One region of the Serratia proteamaculans genome, then DNA from elsewhere that is predicted to be linked to it. Evidence: predicted binding sites of a transcription regulator. Region 1 holds the regulator's gene; each other region holds the start of a gene.
What was found. Region 1 encodes sigma-54, which starts transcription at its own class of promoters, with help from an activator protein. Its sites were predicted from a motif close to GTTGGCACANNTTTCGCTNT; they were not measured.
Positions count from the first base shown of each region.

Region 2: glnA (glutamate--ammonia ligase) is a predicted target of sigma-54. The motif match lies at 1,154-1,173, and genes of this name have one in related genera.
Region 3: hycA (formate hydrogenlyase regulator HycA) is a predicted target of sigma-54. The motif match lies at 1,092-1,111, and genes of this name have one in related genera.

Region 1 covers NZ_OX461105.1:4,793,655-4,795,859, forward strand. The annotation lists gene lptB (LPS export ABC transporter ATP-binding protein) at 1-502, shown strand, start outside; gene rpoN (RNA polymerase factor sigma-54) at 553-1,986, shown strand; gene hpf (ribosome hibernation promoting factor) at 2,010-2,205, shown strand, end outside.
Region 2 covers NZ_OX461105.1:5,335,247-5,337,451, reverse strand. The annotation lists gene glnA (glutamate--ammonia ligase) at 1-1,074, opposite strand, end outside; gene typA (ribosome-dependent GTPase TypA) at 1,445-2,205, shown strand, end outside.
Region 3 covers NZ_OX461105.1:2,673,405-2,675,609, forward strand. The annotation lists gene QOT07_RS12515 (4Fe-4S dicluster domain-containing protein) at 1-482, opposite strand, end outside; gene hycA (formate hydrogenlyase regulator HycA) at 570-1,037, opposite strand; gene hypA (hydrogenase maturation nickel metallochaperone HypA) at 1,301-1,645, shown strand; gene hypB (hydrogenase nickel incorporation protein HypB) at 1,661-2,205, shown strand, end outside.

The sequences.
Region 1 (2,205 bases):
TGCGCGTCGTGGCATCGGCTATTTGCCGCAGGAAGCGTCGATCTTCCGCCGCCTCAGCGTGTATGACAACCTGATGGCCGTACTGGAGATCCGTGACGATCTCAGCAGTGAGCAGCGTGCAGACCGTGCGGTAGAGCTGATGGAAGAATTCCATATCACCCACCTGCGCGACAACCTGGGCCAGGCGCTGTCCGGTGGTGAACGCCGCCGCGTCGAGATCGCCCGTGCCCTGGCGGCTAACCCGAAATTCATCCTGTTGGATGAACCCTTCGCCGGGGTTGATCCGATTTCCGTTATCGACATTAAAAAAATTATCGAGCACTTGCGTGACAGCGGCCTGGGCGTGCTGATCACCGACCATAACGTGCGCGAAACGCTGGACGTGTGTGAACGCGCCTATATCGTCAGCCAGGGCAAACTGATTGCTCACGGCACGCCGGATGCTATTCTGGCCGATGAGCAGGTGAAACGCGTTTATCTGGGCGAAGAATTCCGCCTCTGAGTGCCAGCGCGTCCTGATGGACGACTGTTAACGGAAGTAGACTGAAGATTATGAAGCAAGGTTTGCAACTCAGGTTTAGCCAACAACTGGCCATGACCCCCCAGCTCCAGCAGGCTATCCGCCTGCTGCAGTTGTCCACGCTTGAGCTCCAGCAGGAGATACAGCTGGCGTTAGAGAGCAACCCATTGCTTGAACAGACCGATCTGCACGAAGAAGTCGACGCCAAAGAGACCGTCGAAACCGAAGGTTTGGATACCCGCGAGGCGCTGGAACAGAAGGACATGCCCGAAGAGCTGCCGCTGGACGCCACCTGGGATGAAATCTACACCGCCGGTACGCCATCCGGTACCCGTACCGATTACAGTGACGATGAACTGCCGGTGTATCAGGGCGAAACCACCCAGACCCTGCAGGACTACCTGATGTGGCAGGTGGATCTGACGCCGTTCTCCGATACCGATGCCGCTATCGCCACCTCGATCGTCGACGCCGTTGATGACACCGGCTATCTCACCGTGCCACTGGAAGACATTCTGGAGAGCATCGGTGACGAGAATGTGACAATGGACGAAGTCGAAGCGGTATTGAAGCGCGTACAGCGTTTTGATCCGGTTGGCGTCGCCGCGCGCGATCTGCGCGATTGTCTGCTGGTTCAGCTTTCCCAGTATGCCAAAGACACGCCATACCTGGCTGAAGCACGCCTGATCATCAGCGAACATCTGGACTTGCTGGCTAACCACGACTTTCGCAGTCTGATGCGAACAACCCGCTCAAAAGAAGATACACTGAAAGAAGCGATGCAGCTGATTCAGTCTCTCGATCCGCGTCCGGGCCAGTCGATCAATACCGGCGAATCCGAGTACGTGATCCCGGACGTGTTGGTGCGTAAGGTGCAAGATGTTTGGACGGTTGAGCTCAATAGCGACAGCATTCCACGCTTGAAGATCAACCAGAAGTACGCCGCAATGGGTAACAGCGCGCGTAACGACAGCGACGGCCAGTACATCCGCAGCAATCTGCAGGAAGCAAAATGGCTGATCAAAAGCCTGGAAAGCCGAAACGACACCCTGCTGAAAGTCTCACGCTGCATCGTCGAGCAGCAACAGGCGTTCTTTGAACAGGGTGCTGAATTTATGAAGCCCATGGTGTTGGCGGATATCGCCCAGGCCGTGGAGATGCATGAATCGACAATTTCACGCGTGACCACGCAGAAGTTTTTGCACAGTCCGCGCGGCATTTTCGAATTGAAATATTTCTTCTCCAGCCATGTGAATACCGACAGCGGAGGCGAAGCTTCCTCTACGGCGATCCGGGCAGTAGTGAAGAAAATGATCGCGGCGGAAAACCCCGCCAAACCGCTCAGCGACAGCAAGCTGGCTACCCTGCTCTCCGACCAGGGGATCATCGTGGCGCGGCGTACCGTCGCCAAGTACCGAGAGTCTTTGTCCATCCCGCCGTCCAACCAACGTAAACAGTTGGTTTGACCTCTATTGAGAAGGAAGACATTATGCAGCTCAACATTACCGGACACCACATCGAAATCACCGAACCTTTGCGTGAGTTCGTGAACACCAAGTTCGCTAAACTCGAACAGTATTTTGATCGCATAAATCAGGTGTATGTCGTTCTTAGTGTGGAAAAAGTGCAGCAGATTGCGGAAGCAACGGTGCACGTGAATGGAGGCGAGTTGCACGCCACCTCGG
Region 2 (2,205 bases), 540 kb from region 1:
TTCGATACGGCGCGCTTTCGGGCTGGCTACCACTGGGATACGGATAGAAGCTGAACGGTTACGGGCTGAGTAAGCCAGCATGACCGGTGCTTCGTAACCTGGGACCAGACGCTTGTAAGAGTTGGTGGTCGGGTTGGCCAGGGCGTTGATCGCTTTAGCGTGCTTGATGATACCGCCGATGTAGAACAGGGCGATTTCAGACAGGCCGCCGTATTTGTCGCCGGCGAACAGGTTAGTCCCGTTCTTGGACAACGACATGTGGCAGTGCATACCGGAGCCGTTATCACCGAACATAGGTTTCGGCATGAAGGTCGCGGTTTTGCCAAATGCGTGAGCCACGTTGTGAACCACGTATTTGTAGATTTGGATTTCGTCGGCTTTCTTGGTCATGGTGTTGAAGCGGGTTGCCACTTCGTTCTGACCTGCAGTTGCCACTTCGTGGTGGTGCGCTTCAACCACCAGGCCCATTTCTTCCATGGTCAAACACATGGTAGAACGGATGTCCTGTGAAGAATCGACCGGAGGAACCGGGAAGTAACCGCCTTTGACTGCCGGACGGTGGCCTTTGTTGCCGCCATCATATTTGGTGCCGGAGTTCCATGCGCCTTCGATATCGTCGATAGCTACGTGAGAACCACGGATGCTGCTGCCGAAACGAATATCATCGAACAGGAAGAATTCTGGCTCTGGCCCGAACAGCACGGTGTCCGCGATGCCGGAAGAACGCAGGAAATCTTCTGCGCGCTTGGAGATGGAGCGCGGATCACGATCGTAGCCCTGCATGGTGCCTGGCTCGAGAATGTCGCAGCGAATGATCAGGGTGGATTCTTCGAAGAATGGATCCAGGACCGCCGTGCTGGCGTCTGGCATCAGCACCATGTCAGATTCGTTGATGCCCTTCCAACCACCGATCGAGGAGCCGTCAAACATTTTACCTTCTTCGAAGAAGTCGGCATTTACCTGATGAGAAGGGATGGTGACGTGCTGTTCCTTACCCTTGGTGTCAGTGAAACGCAGGTCTACGAATTTCACTTCATGCTCATTCAGCATCGTCAAAACGTGTTCAGCGGACATACTTAACTCTCCCGGATTTATCATTGTCTTCGTCGTGGAACGAATCTGTGGAACTGGCTTTTTTTGTCTTAAAAAGACTAAAGCGAAAACTGTGCCAACTTTGCTAAAGCGCTTTAATCGCCTTTCTGCGCGGCTTTTGCACAGAATCAGTATGCACCATCAGTGACGCATTGCACTTAAATGGTGCAGTTCATGTGAGGTGGGGCACCGTAATGGTGCAAAAGTGCACCGGATGCTGCTTTTTGCACCGTGAAAGGGATCACATACTGACCTGTACACAGTTGTTTATAAGAGACTGTTGTGATCTTGTTTAGTCCCTCGCTTAATACGTGTACAATAGCGCGCTATTTCTAATGCCTGAGGCAAAGCTGTGATCGAAAATTTGCGTAACATCGCCATTATTGCCCACGTTGACCATGGTAAGACCACCCTGGTTGATAAGCTGCTGCAACAATCCGGTACTTTCGGAGAGCGTGTAGAAGCCACCGAACGCGTAATGGACTCCAACGATTTGGAGAAAGAGCGTGGGATTACCATCCTCGCTAAAAACACCGCCATTAATTGGAAAGACTACCGCATCAACATCGTGGATACCCCAGGACACGCCGACTTCGGCGGTGAGGTTGAGCGTGTGATGTCAATGGTTGACTCGGTGCTGCTGGTTGTGGACGCAATGGATGGCCCAATGCCGCAAACCCGTTTCGTGACCAAAAAAGCCTTCGCTAATGGTCTGAAGCCGATCGTGGTAATCAACAAGGTTGACCGTCCAGGCGCACGTCCTGATTGGGTTGTTGATCAGGTCTTCGACCTGTTCGTTAACCTTGACGCGACCGACGAGCAGCTCGACTTCCCAATCATCTATGCTTCTGCACTGATGGGGATCGCGGGTACTGACCACAATGAGATGGCGGAAGACATGACCCCGCTGTATCAAGCGATCGTAGACCACGTGTCTGCACCGCAGGTTGAGCTCGAAGCACCATTCCAGATGCAGATCTCTCAGCTGGACTACAACAACTACGTGGGCGTTATCGGCATCGGCCGTATCAAGCGTGGTAAGGTCAAGCCGAACCAACAGATCACTATCATTGATAGCGAAGGCAAAACCCGTAACGGTAAAGTTGCCAAGGT
Region 3 (2,205 bases), 2.1 Mb from region 1:
GTTGGACAGGTGCGGATACAGGCCGGGCCTTCGGGGCTGAAGTCGCAGAGATCGCACTTCACCGCCACGGCACGCACACCGGGCACACAATCCAGGAAGGCGCTGATCGGGCGTGGTGCCTTGGCCGCCGGCAGTGCCAGCGGGGTGTTGCAGTCGCTGGGGATCGCCAATGGGCTACTGCCGCCGAAGCCAATCGCCCCGAACGGGCAGGCAATGCCGCAGAGTTTGCAACTGATGCACAGGCTTTCGTTCAGTACGATGGCGTTATCCTGATGACGAATGGCGTTGACCGGGCATACCTGTGCACAGGGAGCATCCTCACACTGGTGGCACATCACCGGGGCCGAGTCGCGGGCGTTACGTATCACCTGCAAGCGGGGTAATGCCTGCAAACCTTGTTGCCGGTGTTCCGCAGAACAACTGGCCATACAGGTATTGCAGCCAATACACAATTTGGGGTCCGCAATAATAAAGCGGTTCATGCACACTCCTTGCTTCGTCATTTATGACGAAATCGTCAGTAAAAAATGACGCTTCGACAGTTTTCTGTCGGTGATTAACGCCGACGGTCAGACGGGTAAGGTTATTTTCTTCAGTGCATCATGAATGGCGTGGCCGTCATGCAGGGAATCAAACAGGCATTGATAAATAACGGCGATCTTATCCAGATAATGATCAAATACCGCCTGCATATCGCGGTTGTTTATTACACCGTCGATATTGCCATTTTCATCCAGCGTGGCATGGGCGAATGGGGCAAAGTTTTCCGGCTCATGGGCCGTGGCCAGATTAATGCGGTAGCAAATATCACGGCTGTAAAAGCCCTCGCTCAGTTGGATACTGACCGTAAAGTGGTTGAACAGGACAAAGCGCAGATCGTTTTCCTGCCCGTAGGTAAACTGATGATTAATCTTCTTTTTGGTGGTGGTCACCGCCTTGACCAGTGTGCTGTGGTAAGTCTGCCACTGCGCCATCAGGCGGTTGCTTTTGTTGGCGATATAATCGGCCTGACTGGTTACTTCACTGATTGTACTCATTGTCGTCACTCAATATTGATGGTCGTTGTCGAAATAGCTCCGGGTCAGCGAGTTAAAGCATAAAGCGTGCCAAGCTCCGGTAAATTTCATTATTTCCTTTTAATTCAATTATCAGGATTAAATTAACCCGCCAGCCGGTTAGGCAATAAACGGGTTAATCACTGACGATGACATGACGCTCGACAAATATGTCATTGGCGACTTGGCACCCTATTTGCAATGTGAGGTAAATAACGCGTTTTATCGCCATTACCGGAGGCCGGATGCACGAAATAACCTTGTGCCAACATGCGATGGAAATAATGCAGCAACAGGCTAACCAACATCATGCGCAGCGTATTACCGCGGTGTGGTTCGAGATTGGCGCATTTTCCTGTGTCGAAGCGGAGTCATTGAGGTTCTGCTTTGACATGGTGTGCCGCGACACCCTGGCCGAAGGCTGCGAACTGCATCTGATCGAACAGAAAGCGCTGTCCTGGTGTTATGACTGCCAGGCCGACGTCGAGTTACTGATGCCGCAGGTGCTGGTTTGTCCACACTGCTCCGGGCGCAACCTGCGGGTGCAGGCCGATGATGGTTTGCAGATAAAACGTCTGGAAATTGAATAACAGAGGGGAACGACTATGTGCAGTACCTGCGGATGTGATCAGGGCGAACTGACGATTGAAGGGGAAGTGAAGGTGCCATTCCGCCCGCAACGCAATGTGCAGGGCGATCTGCATTACGGCCTGGGGTTGGCGGGCACCCATGCGCCGGGCATCAGCCAGCGCCGGATGCTGGAAATTGAAACCCGGGTACTGGATAAAAACGATCGCCTGGCGGAAGGTAACCGGCAATATTTTGCCGGGCAACATATTCTGGCGCTGAATCTGGTTTCCAGCCCCGGCTCCGGCAAAACCACGCTGCTGACAGAAACCTTGCTGCGGCTGCGTGGTCGGCATCCGTGCGCGGTGGTGGAAGGTGACCAGCAAACCACTAACGATGCAGAACGCATTCGTGCCACCGGCGTCCCAGCGATTCAGGTGAATACCGGGAAAGGTTGTCACCTGGATGCGCAAATGGTTCACGAGGCTGCCCGACGTCTGGAACTTAAACCCCATAGCCTGTTGTTTATCGAAAACGTCGGCAATCTGGTTTGCCCAGCCAGTTTTGATCTCGGGGAACGCCA